One region of the Azospirillum sp. B2RO_4 genome, then DNA from elsewhere that is predicted to be linked to it. Evidence: predicted binding sites of a transcription regulator. Region 1 holds the regulator's gene; each other region holds the start of a gene.
What was found. The regulator LexA, encoded in region 1, represses DNA repair genes until DNA is damaged. The targets are predictions, from matches to a motif close to ATGTTCTANTTTGGTTC.

Region 1 (5,391 bases):
GACTGCATGTCGGCATCGCGGCGGGCATCCTGTTCTATGTGGTGCGGGCGCTGCTGGCGGCGGTGCCCTATATCGCGCTGCGGTGGCCGATCAAGAAGATCGCGGCGCTGTTCGGCATTCTGTCGGCGCTTGCCTACACCCTGCTGGTCGGGGCGCCGCTGCCGACGGTGCGGTCGGTGCTGATGACCGGGATGGTGATGGGAGCGATCATGCTGGACCGCCATCCGCTGAGCATGCGGCTGGTCGCCTTCGCCGGGCTGGTCACCATCGCCATGGACCCGGAGGGAATGCTGGGGCCGAGCTTCCAGATGTCGTTCGCGGCGGTGGTGGCGCTGATCGCGGCGTTCGAGCGCGGCAGCGTCAGGCTGGCGGAATGGCGGCGCGACGCGGGATGGTTTGGGCGCGGGGTGTTCTATGTCGGCGGGATCCTGCTGACCAGCGTGGTGGCGACGCTGGCGACCTTACCCTTCTCGCTCTTCCACTTTCAGCAGATCGCTTTTTATGGAGTGCTGTCGAATCTGATCGCGATTCCGATCACCTCCTTCTGGGTCATGCCGTGGAGCCTGATCGCCTACGCGCTGCTGCCGTTCGGGCTGGAGGCACCGGCGCTGATCGCCATGAATTGGGGCGACCGCGCGGTGATCTGGACCGCGGAGTTCTTCGGCCGGCTGCCTTGGGCATCGCTGACGGTGCCGGCGATGCCGATGGAGGGATTCGCGGCGCTGGTGGCGGGCGGGCTCTGGCTGAGCATTTGGACGCAGCGTTGGCGGTGGCTGGGAATGCTGCCGATCCTGGCGGGGTTGATCTCGCCGATGCTGGTGGAGCGGCCCGACGTGCTGGTGTCCGGGGATGGCGCCGTCGCGGCGGTGAGGCTGCCGGATGGGCGGCTCAGTGCCTCGGTGAAGAGTGGCGGACGGGTGACCGGAACCTGGCGGGAGCGGGATGGGGAGCGGACGGCGGCGGACCCCTGGCCGGCGGCTGGGGGATGGAGCGAGGGAGAGCGGTCGCTCAGTTGCGATGCACTGGGGTGTTTGTACCAAGTGCGGGGGAGGACAGTGGCCCTGCCGCGGCTGCCGGACGCGCTGGACGAGGACTGCGGAGCGGTGGATGCGGTGGTGACGGCGGCGGTGGCGCGGGGGTGCTGGGCCGGATTGGTGGTCGACCGCTGGGCGTTGCGGCATGAAGGGGCGCATACGCTGACGGTGACGGCCGGGGGTGTCCGGGTGGAGACGGTGCGGGGGCTTAGGGGCGATCGGCCCTGGACAGGGGGGAGGTGAGAGATGCTGTTGCCCCCTCCCTATCCCTCCCCCGCACTCGGCCGGCCAAAGGCCGGTCCGATCGCGGGAGAGGGAACTCCGCTGCTCTGCCGCTCACTCCCTCTCCCACCGAAGGTGGGGGAGGGTTGGGGAGGGGTCAACAAGGACTCAGTACTTGCGGACGAGTCCGACCAGCTTGCCCTGCACGCGGACGCGGTCGGCGCCGAAGATGCGGGTTTCGTAGGCGGCGTTGGCGGGTTCCAGAGCCACCGTGTTGCCCTTGCGGCGCAGGCGCTTCAGCGTCACCTCGCCCTCATCGACCAGGGCGACGACGATGGTGCCGTTCTCCGCCGCGTCGCAGCGCTGGATGATGATGGTGTCGTGGTCGAGAATGCCGGCCTCGATCATCGAGTCGCCGGAAACCTCCAGCGCGTAATGGTCGCCGGCGGTCAGCATCGAGGCGGGGATGTCGACGAAGGCGCTGTTGTCGCGCAGGGCCTCGATCGGCGTGCCGGCGGCGATGCGGCCGTAGAGCGGAAGCTGAACGGTCTCGTTGGCGGCGGCGGGCGTCGCGGCGGAAGGCGTGGTGTCGCGGCCGGCGAAGGCGAAATCGCCCTTGATGACGTTCGGCTGGAACTTCGGCTTGGGCGCTGCGGTGCGGCCGCGGGCGGCGTCAAGGCCCTCGGGCAGGCGGAGAACCTCCAGCGCACGGGCGCGGTGCGGCAGGCGGCGGATGAAGCCGCGTTCCTCAAGTCCGGTGATGAGGCGATGGATGCCCGACTTGGACTTCAGCCCCAGGGCGTCCTTCATCTCGTCGAACGACGGCGAGACACCGCCCTGGCCGAGCCGTTCGTGGATGAACAGCAGCAATTCGTGCTGCTTGCGCGTGAGCATTGATGCCTCCCGGCCGTCGCCAGACTGAAGATGGAACAAAAACCAAACGTTGCCTCCATGTTCTAGTTTGGTTCCTGCCGCGCGTCAAGCCCTCCGTCGGCTTCTTTTAGAACTTGAATGGAACATTTGGAACAGCATGGAACAGTTTTCGGGGTGCTGTTCAACTGTTCAATCCGCCTTCGGGGCCCTGTCGCCAAGTCTAGATGCTGAGCGCTCCATCGGTCAAAGAAAGCACGGTCACCATGGCGCCGGCCGGTTCCGGATCGGCGTTGGGCGGGCGGGGGATCAGGCAGTCGGCCTGGGCGTAGAGCGTGGTGATGGCGCTGTCCTGCCGGGCGAAGGGCGTGACGGTCAGAACGCCGTCGGGGCCGGCCGCGAGCGTGGCGCGCAGATATTCCTCGCGCCGGTCGTTGGCCTTCAGTGCTGTGGTCAGGCGGGCGCGCAGCGGCGGACGGTCGTCCTCGGGCGGCAGGCCCTGCAGCAGGCGCAGGATCGGGCGCAGGAACAGGACGCCGGTGACGCCGGTGGACACCGGATTGCCGGGCAGGCCCAGCAGCGGCACCGATCCGGCCCGGCCGAACATCAGCGCCTTGCCCGGCCGCATCGCCACGGTCTGCACCTCAAGCGCCACGCCGCGTTCGGCCAGCACGTCGCGCACGAAATCGTAGTCGCCATGGGCGGCACCGCCGGTGGTGACCAGCAGGTCGCAGCCGGCGGCGCCTTTCGCCAGGGCCGCCACACTCTCCGGTGTATCTTTCGCAACGCCGAGATTGTGGGCGAGACCGCCCTGGGCGGTCACCAGGGCGCAGAGGCCGAGGGCGTTGGTGCTGACGATCTGGCTCGGCCCCAGCGGGTCGCCGGGCAGAGCGATCTCGTCGCCGGTGGCGAGGATGGCGATCCGCGGACGGCGATGGACCGAGAGCCAGGGCACATTGCCGCCGGCGGCCAACGCGATGTCGCGCGCGGTCAGGCGCCGGCCCTTCGGCAGAAGCTCCTGCCCCAACGTGAAGTCGAAGCCGGCCTGCCGGACGAAGCGGCCGGCGAAAACGGCGCGGCCGACTTGGACGGTGTCGTCGTCGGCGCTGCAATCCTCCTGCATCACCACGGCATCGGCGCCGTCCGGCAGGGGCGCGCCGGTGAAGATACGCACCGCCTCACCGGGGCCGACGCTGCCGCCGAACGCATGGCCGGCGGAGGATTCGCCGATGCGGTGCAGGGGGACGGGTGCCTCGGCGGTCGCGGCCGCGATGTCGGCGGCGCGCACTGCCCAGCCGTCCATGGCGGCGGCGTGGAAGGGCGGCTGGGTCAGCCGGGCGGTTACCGGTTCGGCCAGCACGCGGCCGAGCGCGTCGGGCAGGGCGACGGTCTCCGCCGGCAGAGGAGCGAAGGCCGACAGGATGCGGGCGCGCGCCTCGGCGACGGAGATCATCGGGTTATGCTCCTGAGGATGGGGCGGTGGACGCACCCCATTCCCCGCTCTTGCCGCCGGCCTTGTGCAGCAGGCGGACGTCGGTGATGGTCATGCCGCGGTCCACCGCCTTGCACATGTCGTAGACGGTCAGCGCCGCGACGGTGACGGCGGTCAGCGCCTCCATCTCCACGCCGGTCTGGCCCTTCAGCTTGCAGGTGGCGGTTACGTCCACCGCGTTGCGGGCGGGATCGCAGGAGAGGTCGACCTTGACCGAGGTCAGCATCAGCGGATGGCACAGCGGGATCAGGTCCGGCGTGCGCTTGGCTCCCATGATGCCGGACAGCCGGGCGACCGACAGAACGTCGCCCTTCTTCACCCCGCCCTGCATGATCAGCGCCAGGGTTTCCGGCTGCATCAGCACGGTGGCGGCGGCGGTGGCGGTGCGTTCGGTCTCCGCCTTGTCGGAGACGTCGACCATCACCGCCTTGCCCTCGGCGTCGAAATGGGTGAAGCCGGTCATCGCACGGTCTCCAGAAGCGGTTTTTCCATGAAGACGCTGACGCCGTTTTCCGTATAGCAGGCGTAGGGGCCGCGGTCGGTGAAGCCGGCCTTGCGGTAGAGCGCCAGCGCCTCGTGCTGGTGGATGCCGGATTCGAGCAGGAGGGCTGTCAGCGCCTCCGCCCGCGCCTGTTCCTCCAGCCGCGCCAGCAGCCGGTCGCCGATCCGATGGCCGCGTGCGTCGGGATCGACATACATGCGCTTGACCTCGCCATAGCCGGCCGGATCGACGCGGAGTGCGGCGCAGCCGACCGGAACGCCGTCCTTGCGGGCGACGAAGAAGCGGACGTCCGGCGCCTCCAGGGAGTCGATGTCCAGCAAATGGCAGGTGTCCGCCGGATATAGGTCCAGCAGATAGCGGTCGAGCGCCGCCACCAGCGAGATCACCGCATCCTGGCGCGGGCTTTCCGCGGCTATGGCGATGTCCGGCATGGCGTCACACCGGCGCCAGCAGGGCGCGGGTGGCGGCGGTCACGTCTGCCTGCCGCATCAGCGATTCGCCGACCAGGAAGCAGCGCGCCCCGACCTTCGCCATGCGGGCCAGATCGGCGGGGGTGTAGAGCCCGCTTTCCGCCACCAGCATGCGGTCGGCCGGGACGTCGGCCGCCAGTTCCTCCGTCGTCGCGATGTCGACGGCGAGAGTCTTGAGGTTGCGGTTGTTGACGCCCAACAGCGGCGTCTTCAGCAGCAGCGCGCGGTCCAACTCGGCGCGGTCATGAACCTCGACCAGCACGTCCAGGCCCTGCGCAATGGCGGCATCCTCGATCTCCGCCGCCTGGGCGTCGGACAGCGAGGCCATGATGATGAGGATGCAGTCGGCGCCCAGCGCGCGGGCCTCCACGATCTGATAGGGATCGACCATGAAGTCCTTGCGCAGCACCGGCAGATCGACCGCGGCGCGGGCGGCGACCAGATACTCGTCCCTGCCCTGGAAATAGGGCTCGTCGGTCAGCACCGACAGGCAGGTCGCCCCGCCCTCGCGATAGGCGCGGGCGAGGGCCGGCGGGTCGAAGTCGGCGCGGATCAGGCCCTTGGACGGGCTGGCCTTCTTGATCTCGGCGATCAGGCCGTAGCGCCCGGCCTCCACCGCCGCGCCAAGCGCCCGGATGAAGCCGCGCGGCGGGTTGGTCGCGTTGGCGGCCTTGGCGGCGGCCTCGACCTCCGACAGCGGCCGGGCGGCCTTGCGGGAGGCGACCAGCGCGCGCTTGTCGTCGTTGATGCGGGTCAGAACGTCGCTCATCAGGCCACCGCCTCGTTGGTGATGGCGACCAG
Region 2 (5,391 bases), 1.4 Mb from region 1:
TGGCGACCGGCGGCTACGGCCGCGCCTACTTCTCGGCGACCTCGGCCCACACCTGCACCGGCGACGGCGGCGGCATGATCCTGCGCGCCGGCCTGCCCCTGCAGGACATGGAGTTCGTGCAGTTCCACCCGACCGGCATCTACGGCTCCGGCTGCCTCATCACCGAGGGCGTGCGCGGCGAGGGCGGATACCTGACCAACTCCAACGGCGAGCGCTTCATGGAGCGCTATGCCCCGTCGGCCAAGGATCTGGCGTCGCGCGACGTCGTGTCCCGCTCGATGACCATCGAGATCCGCGAAGGCCGCGGCGTGGGTGAGCACAAGGACCACATCCACCTCCACCTCGAGCACCTGCCGCCGGAGATCATCCACCAGCGCCTGCCCGGCATCGCCGAGACGGCCAAGATCTTCGCCGGCGTGGACGTGACCAAGGAGCCGATCCCGGTTCTGCCGACCGTCCACTACAACATGGGCGGCATCCCGACCAACGTTCACTGCGAGGTTCTGTCGCCGACGGCGGAGAACCCCGATCAGGTGGTGCCGGGCCTGATGGCGATCGGCGAGGCCGCCTGCGTGTCGGTCCACGGCGCCAACCGCCTGGGCTCCAACTCGCTGCTCGATCTGGTGGTGTTCGGCCGCGCGGCCGCCATCCGCGCCGCCGAGGTCGTCAAGCCGGGCAAGGCCACCTCGGTCAAGGCCGACAGCTGCGACAAGGCGCTGGAGCGGTTCGACCGCATCCGCAACGCCAAGGGCACGATCAAGTCGGCCGACCTGCGTCTGGAGATGCAGCGGACGATGCAGAACAACTGCGCCGTCTTCCGCACCGGCGAGGTCCTGGACGAGGGCGTGAAGAAGATCGACGCCGTCTATGCCAAGAAGGGCGAGATGGCGATCTCCGACCGTACGCTGGTCTGGAACTCCGATCTGGTCGAGGCGCTGGAACTGGACAACCTGCTGGGTCAGGCGGTCGCCACCCTGCATTCCGCCCAGAACCGTCCGGAAAGCCGTGGCGCCCATGCCCGCGAGGACTATCCGAACCGCGACGACGAAAGCTGGATGAAGCACACCGTCATCTGGGTCGCGGACAACGGCGAGACGAAGATCGATTACCGCCCGGTCCATATGTACACCCTGACCGACGAGGTCGAGGTCTTCCCGCCCAAGGCCCGCGTGTACTAAGGCCCGCCGGATAAAGGAAATCAGCCATGGTTGAATTCAACCTGCCAGCCAACTCCAAGGTCGGCGTCGGCAAGACCGTCAACGTCGCGAACGGCGCCAAGCGGGCCAAGACCTTCAAGATCTACCGCTGGAACCCGGAGGACGGCCAGAACCCGCGCGTCGACTCTTATGTGGTCGACCTCGACAAGTTCGGGCCGATGATCCTCGACGCGATCATCTACATCAAGAACCAGGTCGACAGCACCCTGACCTTCCGCCGGTCCTGCCGCGAGGGCATCTGCGGGTCGTGCGCGATGAACATCGACGGCACGAACACGCTGGCCTGCCTGAAGGCGATCGACGAGGTTCCGGGCGACGTCAAGATCTACCCGCTGCCGCACATGCCGGTGGTGAAGGATCTGGTTCCCGATCTGAAGCACATCTATGCCCAGCTCGCCTCGATCAAGCCGTGGCTGCAGACCCAGTCGCCGGCCCCGAGCCGCGAGCGCCTGCAGTCGCCGGAGGACCGCGCCAAGCTGGACGGCCTCTACGAGTGCATCCTGTGCTTCTGCTGCTCGACCTCCTGCCCCAGCTACTGGTGGAACGGCGACCGCTACCTCGGCCCGTCGATCCTGCTCCAGGCCTATCGCTGGATCGCCGACAGCCGCGACGAGATGACGGGCGAGCGCCTCGACAACCTCGAGGACCCGTTCCGCCTCTATCGCTGCCACACCATCATGAACTGCACCAAGGCGTGCCCGAAGGGTCTGAACCCCGCCAAGGCCATCGCCGAGATCAAGAAGCTGATGGTCGTGCGCCGCTGATCGCGGAGAGCATTCGCGAAACGTAGAAAGGCGCCCCTCCGGGGGCGCCTTTTTCGTTTCTGCGGGGTCAGACGAAGTCCGGATCGGTCGGCCGCGACGGCGGCAGGTCGTTGCCGGGGGCCGGGCTGTCGGTGGTGCCGGGACCGCCGGGATCGGGCAGGTCGGGGTTGTCGGTTCCCGGCAGGTCGACGACCGGGACATCCTCGTGCGGGCCGGGGAAAGGGTTGGGCGGGGCGGCGCTGAGGCCGTGGGCGTTGATCGGCATGGAATGCTTCCCCTCTGTTGATCGTTTGCGGTCGTGCGCTCCCCTGTATCAACGGCCGAGTCCGCAATCCGCTCCATCGCACGGGACGATTGCATGCGGACCGGTTGACCGGCGGCGGCGAGGGGGTATGCTCGTCGGGAGATCACCAACGACGACGAACCACGAATGGGCGGTGCCGGCCGGCGGCGCCCAGCGAATGGACACATTTTCTTTCTAGGGAAGGACCAATCATGGGCGGCATGGCAGGCCAGGCGTGGAGCTGGATCCAGGGCGAGTGGATGGAGGGCAATCCGCCCATCGTCGGACCGCTGTCCCACACGCTGTGGCTCTCTTCGACGGTGTTCGACGGCGCGCGCGCCTTCCAGGGCGTGGCCCCCGACCTCGACCTGCATTGCGCCCGCGCCATCCGCTCCGCCCAGGTGATGGGGCTGGAGCCGATGGTCACCGCCGGCGAGATCGAGGAGCTGTGCTGGGACGGCATCCGCCGCTTCCCCAAGGAAGCGGAGCTGTATATCCGCCCGATGTTCTACGCCGATGACGGCTTCGTTGCCCCGGCGCCGGAGAGCACGCGCTTCGTCCTGTCGATCTACGAGGACCCGCTGCCGCAGCCGACCGGCTTCGCCGCCTGCATCTCCACCCGCCGCCGCCCGATCCCGACCATGGCGCCGACCGAGGCCAAGGCCGCCTGCCTCTATCCCAACGCCGGCATGGCGCTGACCGAGGCGCGCAAGCGCGGCTTCCAGAACGCCATCATGTTGGACGCCATCGGCAATGTGGCGGAGTTCGCAACCTCCAACATCTTCATCGCCAAGGATGGCGTCGTGCGCACCCCGGTACCGAACGGCTGCTTCCTGAACGGCATCACCCGCCAGCGCATCATCGCCCTGCTGCGCAACGATGGCGTGACGGTGGAGGAATGCACCCTGACCCCGCGGGATGTGCTGGAGGCCGACGAGGTCTTCTCCACCGGCAACCACGCCAAATGCGTGCCGGTGACCAAGGTTGAGGATCGCAGCCTCGCCGCGGGCCCGATCTTCCAGCGGGCGCGGGCGCTCTATTGGGAATACGCCTTCCGCTGATCGAGCAGCGCCACCGCCGACCGGCGGTGATGGGCCAGCGTGGCGGCCAAGCGGGCCAGCCACGCATCGGTCCGGCAGGCGGTCGCGCTCAGTGCGCCGCGACGACGGGCCGCGGCGAGGCGCGCTTCGGCCGCGAGCGTGCTGTGCAGATCGAGTTTTGAGGATCGTTTGAGGGCAGTGGCACGGGTCGCGCCGCCAAGCAGGGCGGTGCGAAGCTCGGGCTTCGGGGGCTGGCCGTCATGGGCGCGGTGAAGGCTGTCCAGGTGGGCGGCTCGGTCCATGGAATGGACGGTAGCGCTTGCCGGGGCAAGCAGTAAAGGGAAATTTTCCTAGGAAAAGTTCGGGGGATAAGAGGCATTTTCCCCCTCTCCAATCCCTTCTTCTCACTGGCTCGCCCAGATGATCCGCGCCATCCAGGCGACATCCGACAGCGGGATGCTGCGGTCGGGGTGGGCGCGGTTGATCGACAGCAATTCGATCTTGGTCGCCGTCTCGCGGATCAACTGCTTGGCCATGACCTCACCACCCTTGGTGCGGACGACGACGCGGTCGTTGCGGCGGATCTGCGCGGCGGGGGAGACGATGATGGTGTCGCCGTCGCGATAGACCGGCTCCATGCTGTCGCCCGAAATCTCCAGCGCATAGGCGTGGGGGTCGCCCAGGCTGGGGAACAGCAGTTCGTCCCAGCCGCTGCCGGCGGGGAAGCCGGCGTCGTCGAAGTAACCGGCCGACCCGGCCTGGGCATAGCCGATCACCGGAACCCGCTGCAGCGGGGCGGTGCCGGCGCCGTCGCCGACCAGCGACACGAATTCCGACAGCGACGCGCCGGTGGCGTCCAGCACCTTGGAGATGCTTTCCGTCGAGGGCCAGCGCAGCTTGCCGTCGTTGGTCGTGCGCTTGCTCTTGTTGAAGGTGGTCGGGTCCAGTCCGGCGCGCCGCGCCAGCCCGGAGGCGGAGAGCCCGTGCTGCGCCGCGAGACGGTCGATGGCCCGCCAGATGTCCGTGTGTTTCAGCATGGGACGATAATCTCATAAAGCCGCGACAGCGTCCCTAGGAACTTTTTCATAAAACCATTGACCGCGTGCGTTGGGCGGAACATAACGCAAACAGACGGTGCGGCCACACCCAAGGCCCGGCCCCCGCTCTTCCAAAAATTCGAAGCCGCAAGGAGACCAGCATGCTGAGTCCGGCCGCCCCCGCTTTGCCCGCCGCCCGCCTGTCCCAGGTCGTGCCCTTGAAGGCGGAGCCTTACAGTGTCGATGGCGAACCCTTTGCCGACGCGGAGGAGGCGTGGTTCTGGGCGGTGCAGGCGCATGACGCCAAGGCGGCCGGGGCGCGGGTGGTCGCCGGCTGCGGGCAGGTGGCGCGGCCCTGCGAGCCGCAGGACGTGCTGCGCGTGGTCGATCGGCTGTACCGGATGCGCAAGCTGATGCGCGACCATCTGCATGTGCTGGTCCATTACGGCCGCCGCCAGAGTGCGCCGGAGCCGGATCGCTTCCGCGAACAGCGCGCCCATTCCCTGTGGACCGAGGCCTTCGCCGCCATCGCCCCCGCCCTGCGCGAAAAGGGCATCGTCCGGGGCATTGGGCAATGACCGCCACTCCCTGGACGGGCGCCTGGGTGGTCTATCGCGGAGAGGCGCCGCTGTGGTGGCTGCGGCTGCTGAAACCCGGCTTTCGCCATTGCCTGGCGCTGCTGACCGACGGGCGGCGCTGGGTGGCGGTCGATCCGCTGGCCGGCTTCACCGACGTGGCGGTGCTGGACCTGCCGGCCGAATTCGACCTGCCGGGCTGGTACCGCGCCCAGGGGCTGACGGTGGACGCCGCCCCGCTGCGCCGCCCGACCGGCTCCGCCCCCTGGGGACCCTTCACCTGCGTCGAGGCGGTCAAGCGCCTGATCGGCCTGCGCGCCCGCCGGGTGCTGACCCCCTGGCAACTGCACCGCCACCTGACCGGAGGAACCCGCGAATGCCCGCTTCCGCAGCCGTGAAACCGCCCGCCCGCCGAAGCAAGGACCTGTCGGAGCCCGAAACCCTGCTGGAGCGCTACCGTGCCGCCCGCGAACGG
Region 3 (5,391 bases), 480 kb from region 1:
CGTCTCATGGCAGCTGATCGCGCCGAAATTCGGCAAGCTGAACCCGTTGCCCGGCCTGATGAACATGTTCAAGGCCAACCAGGGCGTGGAACTGCTGAAGAGCATCGCCAAGCTGGCGGTGGTGGGCGGCGTCGCCTACATGGCACTCGTGCCGATGTTCGGCGGCATCGAGGCGTATATCGGCATCGACATCGTCACCATGCTGCTGCAGTTGGACGGGCTGGCCCATCGGCTGCTGATCTGGGTCCTGGTGGTGCTCACCTTCATCGCCGCCGGCGACTTCCTGTGGCAGAAGCAGCAGTTTGACAAGAAGATGAAGATGACCAAGCAGGAGGTGAAGGACGAGCACAAGCAGCAGGAAGGCGACCCCGTCGTCAAGGGCCGCATCCGGCAGTTGCGGTTCGAGCGCGCGCGCAAGCGCATGATGGCGGCGGTGCCGAACGCCGACGTGGTGGTCACCAACCCGACCCACTTCGCGGTCGCGCTGAAATACGACCCGACCCAGATGGGCGCGCCGATGGTGCTGGCGAAGGGTGTCGATCAGGTCGCCTTCAAGATTCGCGAGATCGCCGAATCGAACAATGTTCCGGTCATAGAAAACCCGCCCCTCGCCCGTGCGCTCTATGCCGCTTGCGATATCGACGAAGAAGTTCCGTCCGAGCACTATCGGGCGGTCGCCGAAGTCATTACCTATGTCTTCAAGCTCAAAGGGCGGGCGCTGCGCAACTGATCCGGCTCCGTAACGGTTGACGGGACCGGGTGGAGCGTCCGACCATCGCAGGTGGCGCGACGGAGATGCCCGGTCGGTGAAATCCGCTCCGGGGGCATTTCCCCGGATGACCGTGTGGGGTTTGGAGTATTGGTGGACGAGACAACTTCCCTTTCCGACACCGCACGCAATGCAGCGAACCACCGGGCATCTTCCGGCGGCATGCTGATGCTCATCCAATATGCGCTGGCGCCGGCCGGGCTGCTGGTGCTGGCCGCCGGGCTTCTGCTGGACCGCGACGAGGTCGGCTGGGCGGGCGCCGGGCTGGCGGCGGCAGGCGTGGCTCTGCTGATTGCCCGCAGCGTGTCGGTGGTGCGGCGGTCGGCGCGCATCGGCGCGCTGCTGAGCGGTGCGCTGGAAGGGATGCCGGCCGGGCAGCTGGTCTGCGACGGGGCGGACGAGGTGGTGTTCGTCAACGCGGCCTTCCGCGAATTGGCGGGCTGGCGCCGCGGCGAACGGCCCCTGGACGCCCTGGCGCGCCAGTTTTCCGGCGATCCCGACAGTGCGCGCGAGTTCCGCCGCCTGCGCGAGCGGGTGAGGGCCGGTGCCGCCGCTTCGGCCGAACTGGCGATCCCGGCGCTGGACAACCACCCGCCGGAATGGCGCAAGGTGCAGGGGCAGCCGGTCGCCGGCTTCCCCGGTTCCGTCCATTGGCGGATCGAGGACATCACCGCCCGGTGGGAGCTTGAGCATGTCATGCTGCGTGAGCAGGCCAAGCTGGCCGACTTCATGGAGCATGCGCCGGTCGGCTTCTTCTCGGTCGATCAGAACGGCCAATTCCTGTTCGTCAACGCCACGCTGGCCCAGTGGCTGGAGGCTGCGCCCGGCGACCTGACCGACGGCGAATCGCGGCTGCACGGCATCCTGGCGGTGCCCCCGGTCTCCGCGGCCCCCTACGACCTGTTCGATCACGGCGGCGGCGAACAGCGCGGCGAACTGACCATGGTGGGGCTGCGCGGCCGGCGTTTCCAGGTCGCGGTTGCGCAGAGCGTGGTGCGGGCCGACGACGGCACCATTCACACCCGGTCGGTCGTGCGCGACCTGTCGCCGGAACGGGAATGGCAGGAGGCCCTGCGCCAGTCCGAACAGCGGTTCCAGCGCTTCTTCGAAGACGCGCCGATCGGCATCGCCCTGGTCGACGAGACCGGCCAGTTGACCGAATGCAACGAGGCCTTCCTGGCACTGATCGGCAGCGAGGCGGGCAGCGTCATCAACCGCCCGATGGCCGACCTGATCGTCCCGGCGGAGCGCGAGACGGTGACCGCAAGATTGAAATCGGTGCAGGGCGGCGCCGATCCGGCCCATCCGCTGGAGGTACGGCTGTCCGGCGGGCGGGAACTGACCGCCCAGCTCTATGCCCGGCGCCTTGCCAACCCGGTGCGCACCGATGGCCGTGCGGATGGCGGCAAGGCGGATGGCAGTCGGGCCGACGGAGTGGGCCTGATTCTGCACTTCATCGACATGACCGAGCGCAAGAGCCTGGAGGCCCAGTTCGCCCAGTCGCAGAAGATGCAGGCGGTCGGCCAGTTGGCCGGCGGCGTGGCACACGACTTCAACAACCTGCTGACGGCGATGATCGGCTTCTGCGACCTGCTGCTTCTGCGGCACAAGCCGGGCGACCAGTCCTTCAGCGACATCATGCAGATCAAGCAGAACGCCAACCGCGCCGCCAACCTCGTGCGGCAGCTGCTGGCCTTCTCGCGCCAGCAGACCCTGCAGCCGCGCGTCATCAACGTGACCGACGTGCTGGCGGAGCTGGCGAACCTGCTGCGCCGGCTGATCGGCGAGAACATCGAACTGAAGATGATCCACGGCCGCGACCTGGGGCTGGTCAAGGTCGACCAGAACCAGCTGGAGCAGGTCATCATCAATCTGGTGGTCAATGCCCGCGACGCCATGGCCGGCGGCGGCAAGCTGACCATCAACACCACCAACTACGTCGTCAGCCAGCCGGAACGGCGGGAGCATGAGACGATCCCGTCCGGCAGCTATGTCTCCATCGAGGTGATCGACACCGGCTGCGGCATCGCGCGGGAGAATCTGCAGCGCATCTTCGAGCCCTTCTACACCACCAAGGAGGTCGGGTCGGGCACCGGGCTCGGCCTGTCGACGGTGTACGGCATCGTCCGGCAGACCGGCGGCTTCGTGCTGGTCGATTCGGCGGTGGGGGAGGGGACGACCTTCACCATCCTGCTGCCGCACCACCAGGGCGAACTGCGCCCGGTCGACACCGCCGAACCGCGCGAGCGGCGCGGCAGCGACCTGACCGGCACCGGCACCATCCTGCTGGTGGAGGACGAGGACGCCGTACGGGTGTTCTCCGCCCGCGCGCTGCGCAACAAGGGCTATCAGGTGCTGGAGGCGAAGAACGGCGAGGCGGCGCTGCAGCAGATCGAGACCAACGGCGCGTCCATCGACCTGCTGATCACCGACGTGGTCATGCCGCAGATGGATGGCCCGACGCTGGCCCGCCATGTCCGCAGGCTGCGCCCGGAGATGCGGGTGATCTTCATCTCCGGCTACGCCGAGGACCGCCTGGGCGAGATCGACGGCGTCGAAGTCGCCCATTTCCTGCCCAAACCCTTCTCGCTGAAGCAGCTGGCATCCAAGGTGAAGGAGGTCATCCGCGACGGACGGTGAGAGCGAAAAATCGCCTGCAAGAATGCCCCCGAAAATGTCCTGCAAAATAGGAACGCACAGGCAACATCAGCCCTTGCAAAAGAGAACGAAGAGAGTACATTCAGCCTCGTTGCAAGAGCGCCGACCGTGTGTTCTAAGAGAGGGGTACCGGGCATGTCGTCCGCACAGCTTCGTTTGGTCGAGAAGGATTCCATGGACAAGCAGAAGGCGCTCGATGCCGCCCTGAGCCAGATCGAACGCGCGTTCGGCAAGGGCTCGATCATGAAGCTTGGCGCCCGTGAGAACTTGGTCGAGACGGAGGTCATTTCCACCGGCTCCCTTGGTCTCGATATCGCGCTGGGCATCGGCGGCCTGCCGAAGGGCCGCATCATCGAAATCTACGGGCCGGAAAGCTCGGGCAAGACCACGCTGGCGCTGCACGCCATCGCCCAGGCCCAGAAGGCCGGCGGCACCTGCGCCTTCGTCGATGCGGAGCATGCGCTCGATCCGTCCTATGCCCGCAAGCTCGGCGTCAACATCGACGAACTGCTGATCTCCCAGCCGGATGCCGGTGAGCAGGCGCTGGAGATCGCCGACACGCTGGTGCGCTCCGGCGCCATCGACGTGCTGGTGGTCGACTCGGTGGCCGCGCTGGTTCCGCGCGCCGAACTGGAAGGCGAGATGGGCGACAGCCATGTCGGCCTGCACGCCCGTTTGATGAGCCAGGCTCTGCGCAAGCTGACCGGCTCGATCTCCAAGTCGAACTGCCTGGTGATCTTCATCAACCAGATCCGCCTGAAGATCGGCGTGATGTTCGGCAACCCGGAGACGACGACGGGCGGCAACGCGCTGAAGTTCTACGCCTCCGTCCGTCTTGACATCCGCCGCATCGGCTCGATCAAGGACCGCGACACCGTCGTCGGCAACCAGACCCGCGTCAAGGTGGTGAAGAACAAGATGGCTCCGCCCTTCCGCGTGGTCGAGTTCGACATCATGTACGGCGAGGGCGTGTCGAAAGTCGGCGAACTGCTCGACCTCGGCATCCAGGCGGGCGTGGTCGACAAGTCGGGCGCGTGGTTCAGCTATGACGGAACCCGCATCGGCCAGGGCCGCGAGAACGCCAAGACCTACCTGCGCAACAACCCCGAGATGGCCGATGCGATCGAGGCCAAGATCCGCGGCAACGCCGGTCTGGTCGCCGACGCGATGATGGGCACCCCGGAAGCCGACGGCGAAGCCTCCACTCCGGAGTGAGGCCAGGGTCGGTGGAATGAGAAGCCCCGCCTTCCGGAAGGAAGGCGGGGTTTTTTATTTGGGAAAGTGTCGGCTTCGAGTGCCCCCTCCCTAACCCTCCCCCTCCCTAACCCTCCCCCGCTGGGCGGGGGAAGGTTAGGGAGGGGGCATTCTTCAGCCGACATCTCTCCAAACCAGCCCTCACACATCCACCACCATATGCGGCCGGAAGGCCCCTTCCAGCGTCAGCAGCAGGTGCAGGTAGACCGCCACCTTGCGGGCGCGGTCGCTGTTGCGGGCGAGGCAATCACGCAATTGTTCGGCCAGCTGGGCGGTTTCCGCGTCAAGTTCGGGGGTGGCGGCGACGGCGGCCTGGACGATGTGTTCGGGATCGACGGGGACTGGCGCCGCCGGGTCCTTCAGCAGGGCTTCGGCCAGTGCCTCTTCGTCATGGTGGACCGGGGGGGGGCTGGGCGGAGGGGGAGGAGCGCGCCGCGACAGATGGCTGCGGAGATTGTCCTTCAGCCGGGTCCGCTGACGCTCGTCCAGCCCGTCGAACTGATCGACCTCATCGAACAGGAGATCATAGAGCCGGCGGCGCTGCGGGTTGGGCGGGTTGTGGTCACGCCGTTCCTGCTCACGGTCGTGCCGTTCCTGGCGGGGGTTGCGGCGGCTGTTGCGGTCGGTGGCGTTGCCGCTCCGCTCGACGCCCGCCGTGGTGCGGACGCTGAACTCCGGCGGGCCGATGCCGCGGCCGGAGGTGAGATTGC

Region 2: a site for LexA is predicted at 4,419-4,435, ahead of PWS46_RS12315 (S24 family peptidase). Genes of this name have one in related genera too.
Region 3: a site for LexA is predicted at 3,493-3,509, ahead of recA (recombinase RecA). Genes of this name have one in related genera too.

What each region holds. Positions count from the first base shown of each region.
Region 1 is NZ_CP118485.1:1,074,442-1,079,832, forward strand. Features, by position in the region: gene PWS46_RS05010 (ComEC/Rec2 family competence protein) at 1-1,277, shown strand, start outside; gene lexA (transcriptional repressor LexA) at 1,425-2,150, opposite strand; gene PWS46_RS05020 (molybdopterin molybdotransferase MoeA) at 2,350-3,579, opposite strand; gene moaC (cyclic pyranopterin monophosphate synthase MoaC) at 3,584-4,081, opposite strand; gene PWS46_RS05030 (GNAT family N-acetyltransferase) at 4,078-4,551, opposite strand; gene trpC (indole-3-glycerol phosphate synthase TrpC) at 4,556-5,359, opposite strand; gene trpD (anthranilate phosphoribosyltransferase) at 5,359-5,391, opposite strand, start outside.
Region 2 is NZ_CP118485.1:2,568,313-2,573,703, reverse strand. Features, by position in the region: gene sdhA (succinate dehydrogenase flavoprotein subunit) at 1-1,178, shown strand, start outside; gene PWS46_RS12335 (succinate dehydrogenase iron-sulfur subunit) at 1,205-1,981, shown strand; gene PWS46_RS12330 (hypothetical protein) at 2,049-2,246, opposite strand; gene PWS46_RS12325 (branched-chain amino acid aminotransferase) at 2,477-3,325, shown strand; gene PWS46_RS12320 (hypothetical protein) at 3,301-3,606, opposite strand; gene PWS46_RS12315 (S24 family peptidase) at 3,709-4,341, opposite strand; gene PWS46_RS12310 (hypothetical protein) at 4,503-4,919, shown strand; gene PWS46_RS12305 (hypothetical protein) at 4,916-5,314, shown strand; gene PWS46_RS12300 (portal protein) at 5,293-5,391, shown strand, end outside.
Region 3 is NZ_CP118485.1:1,550,623-1,556,013, reverse strand. Features, by position in the region: gene flhB (flagellar biosynthesis protein FlhB) at 1-730, shown strand, start outside; gene PWS46_RS07365 (ATP-binding protein) at 863-3,409, shown strand; gene recA (recombinase RecA) at 3,563-4,642, shown strand; gene PWS46_RS07355 (hypothetical protein) at 4,823-5,391, opposite strand, start outside.